Regions from separate parts of the Pseudomonas sp. Pdm06 genome, predicted to be linked through region 1. Evidence: predicted binding sites of a transcription regulator. Region 1 holds the regulator's gene; each other region holds the start of a gene.
What was found. Region 1 encodes FliA, which starts transcription of late flagellar genes. Its sites were predicted from a motif close to CTAAAGTTTNNNNNNNNNNNGCCGNTAA; they were not measured.
Positions count from the first base shown of each region.

Region 2: IB266_RS17015 (methyl-accepting chemotaxis protein) is a predicted target of FliA. The motif match lies at 3,793-3,820, and genes of this name have one in related genera.
Region 3: flgM (flagellar biosynthesis anti-sigma factor FlgM) is a predicted target of FliA. The motif match lies at 3,241-3,268, and genes of this name have one in related genera.
Region 4: IB266_RS03240 (methyl-accepting chemotaxis protein) is a predicted target of FliA. The motif match lies at 3,268-3,295, and genes of this name have one in related genera.

Region 1 is NZ_JACVAH010000001.1:80,126-85,430, forward strand. Features, by position in the region: gene flhA (flagellar biosynthesis protein FlhA) at 1-486, shown strand, start outside; gene flhF (flagellar biosynthesis protein FlhF) at 498-1,847, shown strand; gene fleN (flagellar synthesis regulator FleN) at 1,963-2,793, shown strand; gene fliA (RNA polymerase sigma factor FliA) at 2,790-3,533, shown strand; gene IB266_RS00345 (chemotaxis response regulator CheY) at 3,700-4,071, shown strand; gene IB266_RS00350 (protein phosphatase CheZ) at 4,090-4,875, shown strand; gene IB266_RS00355 (chemotaxis protein CheA) at 4,906-5,305, shown strand, end outside.
Region 2 is NZ_JACVAH010000010.1:3,205-8,509, forward strand. Features, by position in the region: gene IB266_RS31200 (methyl-accepting chemotaxis protein) at 1-583, opposite strand, end outside; partial or broken gene IB266_RS31205 (methyl-accepting chemotaxis protein) at 575-1,636, opposite strand; gene IB266_RS17015 (methyl-accepting chemotaxis protein) at 1,846-3,750, opposite strand; gene IB266_RS17020 (16S rRNA (uracil(1498)-N(3))-methyltransferase) at 3,865-4,572, opposite strand; gene tatC (twin-arginine translocase subunit TatC) at 4,569-5,305, opposite strand, start outside.
Region 3 is NZ_JACVAH010000005.1:274,517-279,821, forward strand. Features, by position in the region: gene IB266_RS11255 (glutamine synthetase family protein) at 1-38, shown strand, start outside; gene IB266_RS11260 (MFS transporter) at 109-1,470, shown strand; gene IB266_RS11265 (flagellar brake protein) at 1,533-2,279, opposite strand; gene IB266_RS11270 (flagella synthesis protein FlgN) at 2,372-2,839, opposite strand; gene flgM (flagellar biosynthesis anti-sigma factor FlgM) at 2,887-3,204, opposite strand; gene flgA (flagellar basal body P-ring formation chaperone FlgA) at 3,377-4,141, opposite strand; gene IB266_RS11285 (chemotaxis protein CheV) at 4,220-5,146, shown strand; gene cheR (protein-glutamate O-methyltransferase CheR) at 5,205-5,305, shown strand, end outside.
Region 4 is NZ_JACVAH010000002.1:1,881-7,185, reverse strand. Features, by position in the region: gene IB266_RS03250 (acyltransferase) at 1-857, shown strand, start outside; gene IB266_RS03245 (TonB-dependent siderophore receptor) at 928-3,015, opposite strand; gene IB266_RS03240 (methyl-accepting chemotaxis protein) at 3,334-5,130, shown strand.

The DNA of each region.
Region 1 (5,305 bases):
GTGCTGCAGGCGCTGCTGGCCGAACAAGTGCCTGTGCGCGACATACGCAGTATCGCCGAGGCCATCGCCAACAACGCCTCCAAGAGTCAAGATACCGCCGCCTTGGTGGCTGCGGTTCGGGTCGGCGTGTCCCGCGCAATCGTCCAAAGCATTGTAGGCACTGAGTCTGAGCTGCCTGTGATCACCTTGGAGCCAAGGTTGGAACAGATATTGCTCAATAGTCTGCAGAAGGCAGGACAAGGCTCGGAAGAGGGTGTTCTGCTGGAGCCAAGCATGGCCGAGAAGCTGCAGCGTTCGCTGATCGAAGCAGCCCAGCGGCAGGAGATGCAAGGCCAACCGGTGATCCTGCTGGTGGCCGGTCCGATTCGCGCGATGCTCTCGCGATTCGGTCGCCTCGCGGTCCCGGGGCTGCATGTGCTGGCGTACCAGGAAATACCGGACAACAAGCAAGTGACCATCGTTGCGACAGTAGGGCCCAACGGCTGAGGTAGTGGTTTATGCAAGTGAAGCGTTTTTTCGCCGCCGACATGCGTCAGGCCATGAAACTGGTTCGTGACGAGCTGGGCGCTGAAGCAGCCATCATTGGCAACCGTCGTATCGCCGGCGGTGTCGAGCTGACGGCGGCCCTGGATTACAAACTGTCTGCGCTGGCCCCGCGGGTTCCGAACATGGAACTCGAAGACGAGCTGCGCAAGACCCAGTCGCGCATCGCCAGCGCCCAGGCCGAACTGAGCCTGCGCAGCAGCGAAGGCGAGGGTGCCGCGGGCACCAATCGTCAATTGTTCGCCGGTCAGCCGCTGACCGCCGGCCTGCCGTTGACTGCTGCCGAGCCGCTGATCGAGCAGGCCCAGGCCGAACCGCGTCGTCCGGAGCCGGCACCCGCCGCGCCTGCCCGCGGTCTCGACCCGCGCGCCCTGGACTCGATGCGCTTCGAGCTCAACAGCCTGCGCGAGCTGATGGAAGTCCAACTCGGCTCCCTGGCCTGGAACCAACTGCAAGGCAGCCGTCCGGCCCAGGCCAACCTGTGGCGTCGCCTGCAACGCATCGGCTTGTCCGGCCCGTTATCCCGGGACCTGCTGGCGCTGATCAATGGTATCGAAGAGCCTCGCCAGGCCTGGCGCATGTTGCTGGCGCACCTGGCGCGGATGATCGCCACGCCGGAAGTCGAGCCGCTAGAGGAGGGCGGGGTGATTGCCATGGTCGGTCCTGCCGGCATGGGCAAGACCACCACCCTGGCCAAGCTCGCCGCCCGCTACGTACTCAAATACGGCGCCCAGAGCATCGCCCTGGTGAGCATGGACAGTTTCCGCATCGGTGCCCAGGAACAACTCAAGACCTTGGGCCGGATCCTCAATGTGTCGGTGACCCATGTGGATCCGGGCCAATCCCTGGCCCAGGCGCTGGAGCCGCTGCTGCGCAAGCGCGTCGTGCTGATCGATACCGCCGGCCTGCAAGCCAGCGATCCGGCCCTGCGCATGCAGCTCGAAAGCCTGGCCGGACGCGGTATCAAGTCAAAAAATTATCTCGTGTTGGCAACCACCAGCCAGAAACAGGTTCTAACCGCCGCATACCACAGCTACAAACGCTGCGGACTGGCTGGCTGCATCCTGACTAAGCTGGACGAAACGGCAAGCCTGGGCGAGGTGTTGAGCCTGGCGATCGGTCATGAACTGCCGGTGGCCTACCTGACCGATGGGCCGCGGATCCCGGATGATTTGCATCTGCCGCGCCGTCATCAACTGGTCAGCCGTGCCGTGAGTGTGCAAATGCAGGAAGAACCCAGCGAAGAAGCCATGGCTGACATGTTCGCTGACATCTACCACAGCCCGACCAAGCAGGTCGGCTGAGGTAATCATGAATATTTTTTGTACCTACATCGATGGTCTGCCATGCATTGTTCCTTATGCGAACGCGCAGCCAGTAATGTGGCCTCCGTCTAAGAAGACAAGGTAAAGAACGAACATGGGCAGCATGCATCCCGTACAGGTGATCGCGGTGACCGGCGGCAAAGGTGGCGTCGGGAAGACTAACGTGTCAGTGAACTTGTCCCTGGCTCTGGCAGAGCTTGGCCGACGGGTCATGCTGCTGGACGCCGACCTGGGCCTGGCGAACGTCGACGTGCTGCTGGGACTTACCCCCAAACGCACCCTGGCGGACGTGATCGAGGGCCGTTGCGAACTGCGCGACGTGCTGTTGCAGGGACCTGGCGGGATTCGCATCGTGCCGGCTGCCTCCGGCACCCAGAGCATGGTTCACCTGACCCCGGCCCAGCACGCGGGCCTGATCCAGGCCTTCAGCGACATCGGCGACAACCTCGATGTGCTGGTGATCGACACCGCGGCCGGCATCGGCGACTCGGTCGTCAGTTTCGTCCGCGCCGCCCAGGAAGTGCTGCTGGTGGTCTGCGACGAACCGACGTCCATCACCGACGCCTACGCCCTGATCAAACTGCTGAACCGCGACTATGGCATGAACCGCTTCCGCGTCCTGGCCAATATGGCCCAGAGCCCGCAGGAAGGGCGCAACCTGTTCGCCAAGTTGACCAAGGTCACCGATCGCTTCCTGGACGTCGCCCTACAATACGTCGGCGCCGTGCCGTACGACGAAAGCGTACGCAAGGCCGTCCAGAAGCAACGCGCCGTTTATGAAGCTTTTCCACGTTCCAAATGCGCGCTGGCGTTCAAGGCGATCGCCCAGAAGGTCGATACCTGGCCACTGCCGGCCAACCCCCGCGGGCATCTGGAATTTTTCGTCGAGCGTCTTGTGCAACAAACAGCAGGGCCCGTGCTATGACAGCCAGCGGTTACAACCATCTCTACAAAAAATCGGCACGGGACGCCCAGTACGAATTGATCGAGCGTTATGCGCCACTGGTCAAGCGTATTGCCTACCACTTGCTGGCGCGGTTGCCGGCCAGTGTCCAGGTCGAGGACTTGATCCAGGCCGGCATGATCGGCCTGCTTGAAGTGTCGAACAAATACGACGCCAGCAAAGGTGCCAGTTTCGAGACCTATGCCGGTATCCGCATTCGCGGGGCGATGCTCGATGAGGTCCGCAAGGGCGATTGGGCGCCGCGTTCGGTGCACCGCAATACCCGCATGGTCAGTGACGCGATTCGGGCAATTGAAGCTAAAACCGGGCGTGACGCTAAAGATCACGAAGTTGCGGCCGAACTCCAGTTGAGTCTCGACGATTATTACGGGATTTTGAACGATACCTTGGGCAGCCGCCTGTTCAGTTTCGACGACCTGTTGCAGGACGGCGAACACGAAGGGCTGCACGAGGATAACGCGAGTGCTCACATGGAGCCGTCGCGTGACCTGGAAGATGAACGTTTCCAGAGTGCGCTGGCGGATGCGATTGCCAATTTGCCGGAGCGTGAGCGGCTGGTCTTGGCGCTGTACTACGACGAAGAGCTGAACCTCAAGGAAATCGGTGAGGTCCTGGGGGTCAGCGAATCGCGGGTCAGCCAGTTACACAGCCAGTGCGCGGCCCGTTTGCGGGGGCGTTTGGGGGAGTGGCGAGCGCGTTGACAGGCAGTGTGGGGACACTGCGACGAGGCTGGCCTGGCAGGTGCTGTGCCAGTCTCCATCCGTTGTGCTCCAGACCGTTGTCGAGTGTTGTGCCGGATTGATTGAAATGGCGCGTCCAGGTGCTGGGCGCGTTTAAGACTGCTTGGAGGTCGAATTGGACAAGAACATGAAAATCCTCATCGTTGATGACTTCTCAACGATGCGGCGGATCATTAAAAACCTGTTGCGTGACCTTGGGTTCACCAACACGGCCGAAGCAGATGACGGGACCACTGCGCTCCCGATGTTGCACAGTGGCAACTTCGATTTTCTGGTCACCGACTGGAACATGCCAGGCATGACCGGTATCGACCTGCTGCGCCAGGTGCGTGCCGACGAAAAACTCAAGCATCTCCCGGTGTTGATGGTCACTGCCGAAGCCAAGCGCGAGCAGATCATCGAAGCGGCCCAGGCCGGTGTGAACGGCTATGTGGTCAAACCCTTCACGGCCCAGGCGTTGAAAGAGAAGATCGAAAAAATCTTCGAACGCATCGGTTAACGGCGCCACGGGGGAGCTATGGACAACGAATCTTCAATGGGCGATTTCGAATCGACCCTGAAAAAACATGCCCGCGAACTGGTCGACAGCCTTGAGAAAGGTCGCTTTGGCGATGCGGTTCAAATGATCCATGAGCTCAACCAGACCCGTGACCGCGGTCTGTATCAGGAAGTGGGCAAGCTCACGCGTGAACTGCACAGTGCGATTGTCAATTTCCAGATCGACCCGCATATGCCGCAGGCCGAGGAAGTCTCACAGATCACCGACGCCACCGAGCGCCTGGGGTATGTGGTCAAGCTGACCGAAGCCGCGGCCAACCGCACCATGGACCTGGTGGAAAGCGCAACGCCGCTGGTCAATGGCCTGAGCGAAGAGGCCCAGGCCTTGAGCACCGACTGGGGCCGGTTCATGCGTCGCGAAGTCGGTGCTGAAGAGTTTCGGGAGCTGGCCCGTCGGGTCGACGGTTTCCTGACGCGCAGCAGCACCGAGAACCGCGCCGTGGCAAGCAACCTCAACGACATTCTGCTGGCCCAGGACTATCAAGACCTGACCGGCCAGGTGATCAAGCGTGTGACCCAGTTGGTCACCGAAGTGGAAAGCAACCTGCTCAAACTGGTGTTGATGGCTAGCCAGGTCGACCGCTTTGCAGGCATCGAACACGACCGTGAAGCGATGCTTGCTGAAAAAGATCCACAAAAACATCTCTCTCAGGGTGAAGGTCCGCAAATTCATGCCGATAAAAGAGAAGACGTTATGTCCGGTCAGGACGATGTGGACGATTTGCTGTCCAGCCTTGGATTCTGAGTTTTAGCCCTGTTTTAGGAGCAGCCATTAATGAGCTTCGGCGCCGATGAAGAGATCCTTCAGGATTTCCTGGTTGAGGCCGGCGAGATTCTAGAGCAACTGTCCGAACAGCTGGTCGAGCTGGAAAGCCGACCTGATGATGCGGATCTGCTCAATGCAATTTTTCGCGGTTTCCACACTGTAAAAGGAGGCGCCGGCTTCCTCCAGCTCAACGAGCTGGTGGAGTGCTGTCACATTGCCGAGAACGTGTTCGACATCCTGCGCAAGGGTGAGCGTCGCGTTGACTCGGAATTGATGGACGTGGTGCTCGAAGCGCTGGATGCGGTCAACAGCATGTTCAGCGAAGTGCGCGAGCGCTCGCCGATCACCCCTGCCACCCCTGAGTTGCTCGCCGCGCTGGCACGCCTGGCCGAGCCGCAATCGGCTGACG
Region 2 (5,305 bases), on a different contig from region 1:
GGCTGTTGTCCAGGGTGGTCGCGACCTGTTCGGTGCCCGATTGCAGGCCGAGGATAAGCCCTTCGATTTCTTCGGTGGACTTCTGGGTGCGCTGGGCCAGGCTGCGAACTTCGTCGGCCACCACCGCGAAACCACGTCCGGCTTCACCGGCCCGGGCCGCCTCGATCGCCGCGTTGAGGGCCAGCAGGTTGGTTTGCTGGGCCACGGACTTGATCACGTCCAGGACGCTGCCGATCTTGTCGCTCTCGCGTTTGAGATGGCCCATGGCTTCGGTGGAGTTGCCCACTTCCTTGGACAGGCGTTCGATCTGGGCAATGGCTTCGCCCACGACTTTTTCGCCTTCGCGCGCCTGTTGGTCTGCGGCGACGGCGGCTTCGGAAGCTTCCTCGGCGTTGCGCGCCACTTCCTGCACGGTGGCGGTCATTTCGTGCATGGCGGTGGCGACCTGGTCGGTTTCCACTTTCTGGCTGTTGACCCCGGCGCTGGTCTGTTCGGTGACGGCGGAGAGTTGTTCGGCGGCGCTGGCGATTTGCGTGACGCTGTCGCTGATACCACCGATCAGTTGCCGCAAGCTGATCACCATTCGCTGCAGGCTGCCCTGTAATTGGCCCATGTCGTCACGGCGGGTGACCACCAGGTTATGGCTCAAGTCACCGGAGGCGACACGTTCGAGGGCAACCAGGGTCTGTTGCAGGGGAGCAACGATCTGCCGGGTAATGATCCATGCGGCAAGCAGGCCAAACGCTAACGCCAGAATGGCGACGGTAATCAGGACCTCTTTCGCATGAATCGTCTCCAGGTCGCGCTTCTCAATCTGTGAGGCCGTCAAATGATCGTTCAGGTCATGCAAGCGGGTGTCTTGCTCCACCATTCTCTTGAGAGCTGAGGCGCTGGCGACCTGCGAGTCGCGGAACTGGCTGACAGCGGCGCGATAGGCTTTCATCGATTCGCTGGCTTGTTGCAGATTGGCGGCGTGCTGTTCCGGCAGTTTGCCCGGCAAGCTCTCAAGGTTTTTCAAGACGTTTTCGATAGCATCCAGCGCAGGCTGCTCGGCGTCGGCCTTACCGCTGTAGGTGTAGCCGCGGACTTGGTAACGCGCTTGCTGGATCAGTTTGCTCAGTTCAACCACGTTGTCGAATTGAGGGACGCTGTCGCCTTGTCGCAAGGCATTTTCGACGTCTGTCACTTTGGCGACAGCGTTGTCGGCGTTGGCGCCAAGCTTGGATCGGGCCGATTCGCGGTTCTGCGTCGCTTGGGTCAGGTCCACGAAGGCGCGTTTGTATTCATCGACGTTAGCCAGTTGCTGATTGAGCAACGCCTGGTCAGCCGGTCGCACAAACTGTTTGAGGGCCGCTTGTATGCTCTCTTGAAGCTTGCCCAAGAGCTCGTTGACGGCTGTTGGCCCTTGTTCGCCGCGCCGCATCTCGTAGTCGAGGCGGGCCACCCGCAGATCCTTGGCCGCCTCGTTGAGACTGGCGATGGACGCCTGTTTATCCGAGCGGCTGATCACACTGCTCAGACTGTTCCAGCCGGCGAAGGTGCTCAAGAGGGTCATGAGCAGTACCAGGCCAAAACCGAAACCCAGTTTGCGATTGACGCTTACGTTTCCCAGCTTTTCGGTTAGCCAACTGAACATGCTGATACTCCCGCGAACCTTTTTATAGGCCTTATGAGAGGAGTATCGACCATATGACGGGGTTCTGTAGAAATTAGGCGGGACTCTTGCGTGGCGCGAAGGCTTGCTCCTGCTCGGTTGCGAATGGGTCGCAAGTCTGTCCGTCGCCGATGGCCGCTGCGGGCCCAAGCGGGAGCAAGCTCCCTCGCCACCGGGGCGGTGTTCGCCGATCAGACCTTGAAGCGTCCCACCAGCGTCTGCAAATGAGCCCCCAGCCGCGCCAGTTCGGCACTGGAGGCGGCGGTTTCTTCGCTGGAGGCGGCAGTCTGTTCGGACACGTCGCGAACATTCAACACGCTGCGGTTGATCTCTTCGGCCACGGCGCTCTGTTGCTCGGCCGCGGCGGCGATCTGTTGGTTCATCGACTGGATCGCCGAGACGGTGCGGGTGATGTTTTCCAGTGAGCCACCGGCACGGCGGGTCAATTCGACGCTGCTGTCGGTCAGGCTGCGGCTGTTGTCCAGGCTGGTCGCGACCTGTTCGGTTCCGGTCTGCAGGCCAAGAACCAGTTGCTCGATCTCTTCAGTGGACTTCTGGGTGCGCTGGGCCAGGCTGCGCACCTCGTCGGCCACCACCGCAAACCCACGCCCGGCTTCACCGGCCCGGGCCGCCTCGATGGCCGCGTTGAGGGCCAGCAGGTTGGTTTGCTGGGCCACGGACTTGATCACGTCCAGGACGCTGCCGATCTTGTCGCTCTCGCGTTTGAGGTGGCCCATGGCTTCGGTGGAATTGCCCACCGCGCTGGAAAGACGCTCGATCTGGGCGATGGCTTCGCCCACGACTTTTTCGCCTTCGCGAGCCTGTTGGTCCGCGGCGGCCGTTGCTTCGCTCGCTTGTTCGGCATTGCGCGCCACTTCCTGCACGGTGGCGGTCATTTCGTGCATGGCGGTAGCGACCTGATCGGTTTCCACTTTCTGGCTGTTGACCCCGGCGCTGGTCTGTTCGGTCACGGCCGAGAGCTGTTCGGCGGCGCTGGCGATTTGCGTGACGCCGTCGCTGATGCCGCCGATCAATTGCCGCAGGCCCACGGTCATGCTCTGCATGGCCCGTTGCAGTTGGCCCAGTTCGTCGCGGCGCTCGGAGCTGAGGTTGTGGGTCAGGTCGCCTGCCGCCACGCGTTCGGCGACCTTGAGGGTCTGTTCCAGCGGGGTGACGATCTGCCGGGTGATCGCCAGGGCGGCGATCACCCCGAAGAAGAAGGCCAGGGCGGCGGCCGATGCCAGCAAAATCTTGGCTTCGCTGGCTTCATGGTCGCGCACGATGGTCTGGGACTGGGTGAGATTTCCGCTGGCCTCGCGTAGCACCACCCCTAAATCGGACATGCGCTTGATCGCGGCAGCGCTTGCGGTCTGGGCATCACGGAACTGGCCGACCACTGCACGATAAGTCTTGAACGATTCGTTGGCCTGTCGCAGGTTGGCGGCGTGTTCGTCTGGTAGTTGGGTCGGCAGGCTGGCGAGGGTTTTCAACGCGCTATCGATGGCATCCAGGGCAGGCTGTTCGGCGTCGGCCTGGCCGCTATAGGTGTAGCCGCGAACCTGATAGCGGGCTTGCTGGATGGCCTTGCTCAGGCTGACCACACTGTCGAATTGAGCAACGTCGGCGCTTTGCCGCATGGCGTTTTCAACGTTGGCGACACGGGCTACGGCGTTGTCGGCATTGGTGCCCAGTTTGCTGCGTGCATCCTCGCGACTGGCAATGGCGCGGGTCAAATCGGCGAAGGCAACCTTGTAGTCGGCGATAGCCCCCAGTTGTTTGTCGAGGAGCACCATGTCGGCTGGCTGTTCGATCGATTGACGGGCGGTTTGTAGCCCAGGCTCCAATTTTCCGAGCAGATCGTTGATTTCCCCTGGGCCCTTTTCACCGCGGGTCGAAAAATAGTCCATGCGCGCGGTACGCAGGTCCTTGGTCTGGTCGTTCAGGCTGGCAATGAGCCCGAGCATGTCACCGTGGGCAATCACGCGGCTCAGGCCGATCCATCCGGTGAAAGCGATCATCAAGGTCAAGAACAGCACCAGGCCGAAACCGAAGCCAAGTTTGCGATTGACGCCTACGTTACCTAGCCATTGGAACATGCTGATACTCCCTTGAAGGGCGGAACTGCTTTGTGTAAAGCACTATCGGCCCATAAAGGAATAACAGGAGAAATGAGTTAGATGCGTTTGGAATACCGTGGCAAACCAAAAGGATCAGAACAGCCGGGCGAGCAGCGCCGTAACCGCAGTCTCGACCCGCAGGATTCGCTCGCCCAGCTGAACCGGTTGCAGGCCGGCCTTGCCCAGCAGGTCGATCTCGTAGGGAATCCAACCGCCTTCGGGGCCGATGGCCAAGGTCACCGGTTCTGTTAGCGCTCGCGGGCAGGGCCGGTGGTTGCCAGGGTGGCCGACCAGGCCGAGGGTGCCATTCGCGATGGCCGGCAGGCGGTCCTCGACGAAGGGTTTGAAGCGTTTTTCGATGATGATTTCCGGCAGCACGCTGTCCCGGGCTTGTTCCAGGCCCAGGATCAGTTGCTCACGGATGGCCTCGGGCTCCAGGAACGGCGTCTGCCAAAAGCTCTTTTCCACGCGATAGCTGTTGACCAGCACCACCCGTGGCACGCCCATGGTGGCGACCGTCTGGAACACTCGCCTGAGCATTTTCGGACGCGGCAGCGCCAGCACCAGGGTCAACGGCAACTTGGCCGGTGGCGGTTGGTCGAGGGCCACTTGCAGTTCGGCCTCGCGAGCTTCCAGGCGCAGCACCTGGGCCGAGCCCATCAACCCACCGATGCGCCCGACCCGCAGGCTGTCACCGACGACACTGCGATGGACTTCCTGCATGTGGGTCAACCGGCGATCGCTGAGGATGACGCGGTCAGGCCCGATGAAATCGGCCTCTTCGAGCAGCAGCAGGTTCACGCTTGGGTCGCTGGCGGCTGATCGTTGTGGTCATCGACTGGCTGGTCCTCGGGTTCTTCTTCCCGGCGCTTGCGCACCAGCCCACCGAACAGGATGCCGATCTCGAACAGCAGCCACATCGGCACCGCCAGCAGGGTCTGGGAGAAAATGTCCGGCGGGGTCAGGATCATGCCGACCACAAAGCAGCCGATGATCACGTAGGGGCGGATTTTCTTCAGGTAGGCCACGTCGACCACGCCGATCCACACCAGCAGCACCACGGCCACGGGGATTTCGAACGCCACGCCGAAGGCGAAGAACAGCGTCATGACGAAATCCAGGTAGCTGCTGATGTCGGTCATCATCTCCACGCCCGCCGGGGTGGCGGCGGCGAAGAACTTGAAGATCAGCGGGAACACCAGGTAATAGGCGAAGGCCATGCCGGTGTAGAACAGCAGGATGCTGGACACCAACAGCGGCACGGCGATGCGCTTTTCATGCTTGTACAGGCCCGGTGCGATGAAGCCCCAGATCTGGTGCAGGATCACCGGGATCGCCAGGAACAGCGAGACCATCATGGTCAGTTTCAATGGCGTCAGGAACGGCGACGACACGTCGGTGGCGATCATTGTCGCGCCTACCGGCAGATACTGGCGCAGTGGCGTGGAGACGAATGTGTAGATCTGCTGGGTGAAGGAAAACAGCCCGGCGAAGATGATGAACACCGACGCGACGCAACGCAGCAGGCGGGTGC
Region 3 (5,305 bases), on a different contig from region 1:
CGCCCTGGGAGCGACGTGTCCTGGCGGCCCAGGCATAAAGAACCGCTGCATTCGGGCTATCTTCAACGGATAGCCCTTACTCACCTCAAGGAGCCGCTCGGAACGCCGATGCGCCAAATCTGGAAACCTTTTCGAGCGCTTTATTTCGCCTCGCTGATGATGTTGATCGGCTCGGGCCTCTTGAGTACTTACCTGGCCTTGCGCCTGGCCGCCGACCATGTGGACAGCCTCTGGGTCGGTGCGCTGATGGCCGCCAACTACTTCGGCCTGGTGCTGGGCGGCAAGATCGGCCACCGGCTGATCGCCCGCGTCGGGCACATCCGCGCCTATTCGGCCTGCGCCGGGATCGTCGGGGCAGCGGTGCTGGGCCATGGCCTGGTGGACTGGCTGCCTGCGTGGATCGTGCTGCGGATGATTGTTGGCCTGGGCATGATGTGCCAGTACATGGTCATCGAGAGCTGGCTCAATGAGCAGGCCGATGCCAAGCAGCGTGGGGTGGTGTTCAGCGGCTACATGATCGCCTCGTACCTGGGGCTGGTGCTGGGGCAGTTGATCCTGGTCATGCACCCGGCCCTGGGCTTGGAGCTGCTGATGCTGGTGGCGCTGTGCTTCGCCCTGTGCCTGGTGCCGGTAACGCTGACCCGGCGAATTCACCCGGCGGCGCTGCATCCGGCGCCCATGGAGCCGCGTTTCTTCATCAAGCGTGTGCCGCAGTCGTTGAGCACGGTGTTGGGGTCGGGGCTGATCGTCGGCTCGTTCTATGGTTTGGCACCGCTGTACGCGTCCCAGCAGGGCCTGTCGACCGAGCAGGTCGGTTTGTTCATGGGGAGCTGCATCTTTGCCGGATTGTTGGTGCAGTGGCCGCTGGGCTGGCTCTCTGACCGCTACGACCGGGCGCTGCTGATCCGCTGCTTTGCGCTGGTCCTGACGATTTGTGCGCTGCCGTTGGCGATCCTTCCGGCGGTGCCGCTGGAGGTGCTGTTTGTCGCCGGGTTTTTCTGTTCGCTGGTGCAGTTCTGCCTGTATCCGCTGGCGGTGGCGTTTTCCAACGACCACGTCGAAGCGGATCGAAGGGTGTCCCTGACCGCGATGCTATTGGTGACCTATGGCGTTGGCGCCAGTATCGGGCCGCTGGTGGCGGGTGTGCTGATGAAGATGTTCGGTAGCCAGATGCTCTACGGCTTTTTTGCCTTCTTCGCCTTGGTGCTGGTGTGGCGGATCCGGCCGAAAGCGGTGACCAACCTGCATCAGGTCGATGACGCGCCACTGCATCACGTGGCGATGCCGGACAGCATGTCGAGTTCGCCTCTGGTGGCGTGCCTCGATCCACGGGTGGATGAACAAGTGGTGCAGGAGCAGATGCAGGCACCGGCCAGCCCGGAGATGGAGCCCGAGCCCGCCACTGAGAGCGCGGCTGAAGCTGACGCCGAGGCGCCTGAGGCCCCTAGCTTTACCCAGGCCAGGCCTTGAAACGGGCATAAAAAAACGGGCAGTCACCGCAAGGGACTGCCCGTTTTTTCATGACTCGACGATCAGAGGTCGTCTTTATCGAAGCGTCGGGCTTCACGCTGGAGCTGGTAGACGAACCGCTCGACCTGCCGTTGCACCAGGCCGCTGATGTTGTGGAAGCGTACGCCAGCGAAGGTGGTGTTGAATCTTTCTTCGAAATGCAGGTAACGCAGCTCGACCGGGGCGATCATGTTGCCAAACGGCAGGGCCGCGATGAAGCGCTCGTACACCTGGCCCAATTGCAGGCGTTCGGTGATGTCGCCGTCGAAACGCAGCTTGCAACCGGTGGCGGAAATGTCCAGCAGCTTGCCGTCCACGGGGGACTTGAGCTTGTCGCCGCCCAGTTCAACGCTCACCAGTTGGGCCAGTTTCAGGGCGGCGCGGAAGGCGTTGCGACGCTGGTGGTAGACCACTTCGTCGGGCAGGGCGCCGCGATAGCAGCGACCGTCGCTGGATTCATCGATGGTCAGTGGGCCCTTGCCATCCCAGGCGATGCGTACACCGTCATGGAAACCTTCGACGCGAAACGGCTCGCCGGCCAGCAGGAAACGCTCGCCGTCCCGGGGAATCATTTCATCCAGGGCGATGGAGTTGGTCTCGCGATCGACATTGACCAGATAGCTCTGGAAGCGCTGGGTACGTTCATGGAAGGTAATGATCAGCGGGTCATGGCTATCTTGCAGCATCCGCAGGTTGCCAGAAATTTCCAGGGGCGTGGTGAGGACCTTGGGGGGCTGCGGAGCGTCATCCGCGTTTGAGGCATTGAACACGGTGGGTCAATCTCCAGGCAAAATACGACTACGAATGGCCGGCATTTTGCCAGCATGTATCGCGCGTTGATAGAGCGAAGGCATTGTTCGTTTCATGCCTGGCTGAGCGGGCGGTGCTTGACCATTCTGGCCGTCGAACCGCTCGCGTCGTACAGCGTCGGGATCTCGCCACCGTTGAGAATGCGCAACTGGTTGGCGGTGGCGGCTTGCTGCATCAGGATCGACTGGCCGTTGCGGGTGTTGGTCGCCTGGCATTGGGCGAGCAGGTCGTTGAGCACTTTGCTCTGGGCCCGCAGCTGATCGCCGATGGTCGACTGGGCAGCCAACTGCTCAAGGCCGTCATGACTGGCGGGCAGGTTGAGGCTGGCGAGGATCTCGCTGCGCTTGCGGCCATGCTGGTCGAGCAAGATGATCAGTGCCTGTTTCTGCGCCAGGATGGTTTCCAGCAAAGGCATGTCACGACCGTGCAGGGCCACGGATTCGGCCTGCAATAACTCCAGCAATTGTTGCGCTGGAACGAAGTCGTCGATGATCAGTTGCAACAAATGAGTGTCGTGCATGGCTGGCCTTGGGTCTTAGCGTCCAAAAGCCTGGCGCAGGCGGCGGCCTAGCGCTGGGCTTCGAAGTTGAGCAGTTTGCTGGCTACGCGGTTGCTGTCGACTTTGTAGCTGCCATCGGCGATGGCTGCTTTCAACTCGGCCACGCGGGCGTTGTCGACGACAGGTTGATCGCGCAGCTTGTCAGTGAGCTTCTGCAACTGCTGAGCCTCATTGCTGAGGTGTACCGACTCCCCGTTGCTGACCTTTTCGGCTGGCGTGGACACCGGTGCGGATTTGTCGGATTCGACGGTTTCCTTGGCGGCGCTGGTACGCGTAGTGCCTGTCAGCGGTGAAGAGCTGTTTAAACGATTGAAATCGATGACCATGGTAAAAAACCTCTGGGTATTTGGACGCTTGCCATGTTTTCGGCCATCCCCAAAAAAACTTTAGGCTCATTTATTCAATGAACGTGCGCACGTCTGCGCTTGCCTTGGCGTAAGGCACAGTCTAGGGAACACCGGGATCAAGCGCCAGCTTTCTACCTCCTCTATCGGGTCATTACATCGCCACTTCCACTTGGCCTGGAGCCATCACTTGCGCCTTGATGACGCGTTGTGAGTTGAGGTTTTTTACCCGTATCTGTTCACGCATGCCGCCGTTGGACAGGGCCTCGCCGGGCATCCGCACGGCCAGTGAGCCGCTGCGGGCGGTGATGACCACCTGGTCGCCCTTGCGGACCACCTCGGCCTGTTCCAGGTGCACCAGCGTCACGACCTGATCGGCGACCATTGGTCGGACAAGTTTCTGCCCGATGGCCTGATCGACAGAGGTCAGGAAGCCCTGGGTGATCTGGCTGATGTCCCGTTCGCGCAACATCACGTCCTGGGGCTCGACGATGCCGGCCCGCTTGAGTGGACGCGTGGTGGTGACAATTTCCCGGAACAGGCGCACTTGAGCGGGCACGAACACCGTCCAGGGCGCGGCGCTGTCGCAGCGAACCTTCACCGTGACGCGGCCCAGGGGCCGGGCCGGGCTCTCCAGCGAAGCAGTCAATTCCTTGTCACACATGGGCATGCGCAGGCGCGGGTCGAGCTGGTTGACTTCGATTTCGTAACGACCTTCGGTTTGACTGGTTGCCAGGTAGTCTTCTACGGTGAATTCAAGAAAGCCCTGAGTGACGCCGATAAGGAGATCAGGCAAGGTAACCGGAGCCGCCGCAAGGGCAGGACCGCCCGAAGTGCACAGGCAGACAGCCAGCAGTGCACCGAGCCAGTGGCGGCAGTGAGTGGTCAGGCGTCGAGAAAATGTCGTTTGTGCGTTCATGCCGGTTCAATAGCAAGCCCCGTGCCGTTTAGTGATGAATGCGCGTCGGGCACATTAGCGTTAGGTAGGAGTCAGGGCATGGCGGGAGTAATGGATTCGGTGAACCAGCGCACTCAGCTGGTCGGTCAGAATCGCCTGGAGCTGTTGTTGTTCCGTCTCGACGGCCAACAGATGTACGGGATCAACGTATTCAAGGTCCGCGAGGTGCTGCAATGCCCCAAGCTGACCCTGATGCCCAAGTCCAGCCCCGTCGTGTGCGGTGTGGCCAATATCCGGGGTGCGACCATCCCGATTCTCGACCTGGCGATGGCGACCGGTTCCGGTCGGTTGCTGGACCAGAGCAATCCGTTCGTGATCATCACCGAGTACAACACCAAGACCCAGGGGTTCCTGGTGCGTTCGGTGGAGCGCATCGTCAACATGAACTGGGAAGAGATCCATCCGCCGCCCAAGGGCACCGGCCGCGATCACTACCTGACGGCTGTGACCCGGGTCGATAATCAGTTGGTGGAAATCATCGACGTGGAGAAGATCCTCGCCGAAGTGGCGCCCACGCCGGAAGCGATTTCTGCGGGTGTGGTGGACGCCGAGACCCAGCACAAGGCGATTTCGCTGCGGGTGCTGACCGTCGATGATTCGTCGGTGGCGCGTAAGCAGGTGACCCGTTGCCTGCAAACGGTCGGGGTGGAAGTGGTGGCGTTGAACGATGGGCGGCAGGCGCTGGATTATCTGCGTGCGCTGGTCGACGAGGGCAAGAAGCCCGAAGAGGAGTTCCTGATGATGATCTCCGACATCGAGATGCCGGAGATGGACGGGTACACCCTGACCTCGGAAATTCGCAGCGATCCGCGCATGCAAAAACTGCACATCATCTTGCATACTTCGTTGTCCGGGGTTTTCAACCAGGCGATGGTCAAGAAGGTCGGTGCCGACGATTTCCTGGCGAAATTCCGTCCCGATGACCTGGCGTCCCGGGTGGTCGATCGGATCAAGGCAGCAGAATAAAGTAAAGGTCGGGCGCGTTGTGCGCCCGGCAAGTCAACACGATGAAAGAGGCGGTATCTTGTCTACGGGTAATTTGGATTTCGAACAGTTCCGGGTCTTCCTGGAAAAAGCCTGTGGCATCTTGCTTGGTGAAAACAAGCAATACCTGGTGTCGAGCCG
Region 4 (5,305 bases), on a different contig from region 1:
AGAGGACCTACAACACCCCGGGCCAGATCGGCCTGTTCTACATCGATCGACTGTTGAGGCTGTACCCGCAGTTCCTGGTGTATTTCGTCATGTCCTGCGCGGTGATCCATTTCCTCTTGCCTGGAACGCCCCAGGCAGCCGCCCTGACCCTGGAAAACATCGCCACCAGCCTGCCGATCGTGCCGTTGGGTTTCTACATGTTCGGCATCACCGTGCCCGAGATCCTGCCACCCGGTTGGTCCCTGGGACTGGAAATGTGCTTTTACCTGCTGATCCCGTTCCTGATCCTCTACAAGACACGGGGTGTCGCCTTTGCCGTGTCCGTGACGGTGTTCATGGTCGCTTCCCTGGGCTACCTCGATACGGACATCTACGGCTACCGCCTGCTGCCGGGCGTGCTGTTCATTTTCCTCTGCGGCAGCTACCTGTATCGGGCCCAGGCCAAAGGGCTGTGGATCGTGTCCATCACCCTGTTCGTTGCCGCCTTGATGTTCCTGGCTATTGTCGTGGGGATCATTCCCCGTCGGCCGTTCAACGCCGAGGTGACCCTGGGCATCGCCCTGGGCCTGCCTGCGGTGTTTCTGCTCGGCAGAATGAAGCATCACCGGCTCGATGAGTTCCTGGGCAACATCAGCTATGGCGTGTTCCTCAACCATTTTGTGGTGATGTATGTGTTGCGGGCGTTCTGGCCGGTGGAGTACAGCGCCCTGATCATCACGGCCGTGCTGGTGCTGTCGTTCGCGTTGAGTGGCGTTTCGTACTATGGGGTCGAGCGACCGGCGCTGAAGCTTCGTCATGCCCTCAGGGCAGGCATTAAGTACGGTGCCACGGCTCCCGTTGGCAGCACGGCGACTTAGCCTCTGGCCGCCGTACAAAAAAATGCCCGGGACGCAGGTCCCGGGCATTTTGTGTTTCAGCGCAGCAAAATCAGAATGTCACGCTGGCGCTCAGCTTGGCGGTACGCGGCTCGCCGACGTTGACCTGCAACTCGCTGCCGGTGGAGGACGGGTAGTACTGCTTGTCGAACAGATTGTCCACGTTCAACTGCAACGAGGTCTTGTGCCCCATCACCGGCGCTTCCCAACGCAGGAAAGCGTCGGCGACGGTGTAGCTGCTCAGCCAGAAATCGTTGGCGTTATTGGCGGCGCGTTCGCCGACGTAGCGCGCGCCAGCACCGGCGTGCCAGGCGCCAAATTCGGCGGGGACGTTCAGGTGGTGGGTCAGGTAGAGGCTGGCGGTGTGTTTCGGAGCATCGGCGAGACGGTGACCTTCGTCATCCGGATCGTCGAGAATCTCCGTATGGGTGTAGGCGTAGGTACCGATCAGGTCCCAGCGGTCGGCCAGACGCCCGGTAATATCCAGCTCCAGGCCTTGGGAGCCGACTTTGCCGGCGGCTTCCGACAGAGTCACAGCGTTGACAGTGGTGGAAGTTACGACGTTCTTCTTTACGATGTCGAACAGCGCAAGGTTGATATTCAAACCCGGCAAAGGATCGTACTTGGCGCCGATTTCATAACTGCGGCCCTCTTCCGGATCGAAGGTATTGCCGGCGTCGTCTACTGTGTCATTTGGTTTGAACGACCGGCTGTAATTTCCGTACAGCGACAGGGTGTCGGTGGCTTTGTAGACCAGGCCGAGGAAGGGTACGAAGGCGTCACCGTTGTCATCGCGATTGACCTCGTAGTCACTACCAAGTCCCTGGTCGCTGTATTGATCGTAATGCTGATAACGCCCCCCCAATACCAAAATCCAGCGATCGTCGAGATGCCAGTTGTCCTTCAAATAGACAGAACTGGAATTCAACTGGTTGCGCAGATCGCTTTGAGTTGGGCTGATCACGCTGGGCTCAGCCAGACCGCCATAAACCGGCGATGTGATATCGAAACCAGCCTGAGCCTTTCCACGGTAGGTCTTGCCACGAAACTGATCGGACACTTGATTATCGACGCCAACCAACAGGTCATGGCGCTGGCCGAACAACTCCTGCTTACCGATGAAATCCCAACTGGCATAACGAGTTTCGTCGTCGTAATGAGCGCCATTGGCGGCTCGCTGAAAAACAGCGGTTTTCGACAGACTCGGCTGCGCAATCGAAAGACTGTACCGATCATTGTTCCAACCATAGGTAACCCGCGTTTTCCACGCGTCGCTCAACTCATACTCGAACCGCGCCGTCGCCGTTTCGCGAATCCCCACGCTCTTGGCCCAAGGCTCATCAAGACGCTTGTCGTAATCGATGTCAGCCGGATGCCCGTTGGTGAACACCGTGCCCCGGTCAAACGGATTGGAGTATTCGTTGTACTCATAACTCAGGTTCAACGAGGCCCGCTCACCCGTCCAAGCCAGGGACGGCGCCACCAGCGTGCTCTCATTGACCCCATAGTTGCGCCAGTAGTCCTCATGACCGCGCTCGGCAATCAGGCGATAAGCCAGGCCGGTATCGCCCAGCGGCCCGGTGGTGTCCAGGGCCATGGTGCCGCCGCCTTCGCTGTAGGCCGAGCCGCTCAGCGTGGTGCTTTGGGTGTATTCCGGTTTCTTGCTGATGACGTTGATCAGGCCGCCGGGCTCCAGCGCGCCATACAGCATCGAGGCCGGGCCCTTGAGCACTTCGACGCGGTCGGTGGTGGCGCTGAAGTTGTGGCCCAGGTTCGAACGCACGCCGTCGCGCAGGATCGAGCCGTCGTCGTTGGTGCCAAACCCGCGTTTGACCAACGAGTCCCTCGAGCCGCCCAGGGTATTGCCCTGGCTGACGCCGCTGACGAACTTCATCGCGTCGTTCAGCGAGCGCACCTGGTAGTCCGCCAGGGTCTGCTGGGTCACCACGTTGATCGACTGCGCCTCTTCCTTGATCGGTACATCGCTCTTGCTCGCCGTGCTGGCTTGCGACGTCGTATAGCCCTCGTCCTGAGTGACACGACTGCCCTGGATATCCGTGGCCGGCAGTTCGACAGCGTCCTGCGCCCACAACGGGCTTGCAATGAAGCAGCAGGACAGAGTTGGCAACACACACTTGATGAAGACGTTGCGATTTGCGAGGGGGGTGGAACGATTCAAGACGCGCACTCATGGAAGGGACGTTAATGAGAGCAAATATACTTTGAGAATCATTCCCAGTAAATCTTTTGTATCAAGTGATGATCACCCCAACCCCCTGTGGGAGCGGGCTTGCACGCGAAAGCGGTGTGTCAGTGATATTGGATTAACCTGACACCACGCCTTCGCGAGCAAACCCGCCCCCACAGGGTGATATCAAATCGCCTCACCGCCCTAAAGCTTTGGCGCTCGCGGTCGAATGTATTCCATTAAGAGATTTTTTTGCCCAGGAGCAGCGGCATGCAGACGTTGAAGGACTTGTACGAGTCTATCGAAATGCAGTTTTTCGATACCCTCACCAAAAAACTCTCGAGTCTTTTCCTGTTGGTGCTGGTCAGTGGCTTGTTGTACTGGGTGGCCGTCAGCGCCCGCGCCGAGATCCTGCTGCTGTTGCGCAACGCACAGTTGGACGGTGCATTGCTGGGGCAGATCGAAGGCCGGCTCGACAGTCTTACCCATGCCCTGCTCTTCGGCGCGGTCCTGACGCTGGGCATGATCAGTTTCATGGTCTGGTATTTCCGCCACCTCATCGTGCGCCCCGTCACCGCCATGACCAAGGCCCTGGAAGAGATCGCCAACGGCGAAGGCGACCTGTCCAAGGACCTGCCGCTGGTGACCCACGACGAGATCCGCGTGTTGGCTGGCACCTGCAACCGATTCCTGGCCAAGCAGCGGGAGATCATCAGCAATGTCCAGGCGCTGACTGTGCACATCGCCGTCGAGTCGGCCCGCTCGCTGAAGAACATCAGCGACTCCAGTGACAGTGCCACCCACCAGGCCCGCTTCGCCAAGGAAGTGATGGACCAGAGCAACACCGCCGTGGGCCGCATCGAAGAAGTCTCGCGCCAGACCCAGGGCATCTCCAGCACCACCGCCCAGAACCTGAGCATGGCCCGCGACTCCTACGCCGAGCTACTGGAAGTAACCGGCAACATCAGTGAGATTTCCAGCAACCTCGGTGAATTTGCCACCTTGGTGAGCGCCTTGAACCAACGTTCCTCGAGCATCAAGTCGATTGTCGGGTTGATCCAGCAGATCTCTGCCCAGACCAACCTGCTGGCCCTCAATGCCGCCATCGAAGCCGCCCGGGCCGGCGAAAGTGGCCGTGGCTTCGCGGTGGTGGCCGATGAAGTGCGCACCTTGGCGCAGAATGTCAGCCGGGCCACCGACGATATCTCGCGCAACATCGACGCCATGCTCGAGGAAGTCAGCTCCACTCACGAGCAGACCACGCAGATCAGCCACAGCGCCCGGGAAACCCAGAAAGTGGTGGAGCGCGCCTCCGGCCATTTCGAAAGCATGATCGTCGATTTCGAATCCACCAACGGCAAGCTGGCGGACATCGCGACCCATATCCAGCAGTTCGCCGACAGCAACACCGGGATCAACGACCGGGTGACCCAGATTCATGCCGACAGCCAGTTGATCGACCAGCGCATGCAGCATTCGGCAACGGCCACCCGCGACCTCTCCGGCGTGGCCGAAAAGGTCCAGGCACTGCTGGGCCGGTTCGTGCTCGGCCACGGCAAGCTGGACGCCGCCATTACCCGCGCCAGCGAGTGCCGCGACACGCTCCAGGTCCGCCTGGAAACGCTGCAACGCGAAGGCCTGAACCTGTTCGATCAGAATTACCAACTGATTCCCGGTACCGATCCCAAACAGTACATGGCCAGCTACACCGAACGCTTTGCCCAGGTCTGCCAGGAAGAATGCGACAAACTCACCCGCAGCACGCCGGGGGGCAAGGTTTCGTTCATTGTCGACAGCAAGGGCTACTGCCCGGTGAACAACAGCTGGGTCTCCAAACCGCCAACCGGCGACCGGGCGGTGGATTTGCCGGTGTGCCGCAACAAGCGAATCTTCAACGACCCGATCGGCCTGCGAGCGGCGGGCAACGTCCAGCGCTTCCTGCTGCAGACCTACCTGCGCGATACCGGGGAAATCATGACCGAGATCGACGTACCGTTCTTCTTCGGCGGCCGCCATTGGGGCAACTTGCGGGTGGGCTTCGATGCGGCGGTGTTGTTGGCGGAGTGATCAACAGCGGAATCAAGCCAGACAACTACCCTGTGGCGAGGGAGCTTGCTCCCGCTCGGCTGCGCAGCAGTCGCAAAACCGGCTGATACGGTCGGCCTGAAGAACCGTCGGGGCCTGCTTCGCACGCCAGCGGGAGCAAGCTCCCTCGCCACAAGGGGATCTGTGGCGTAAGCAA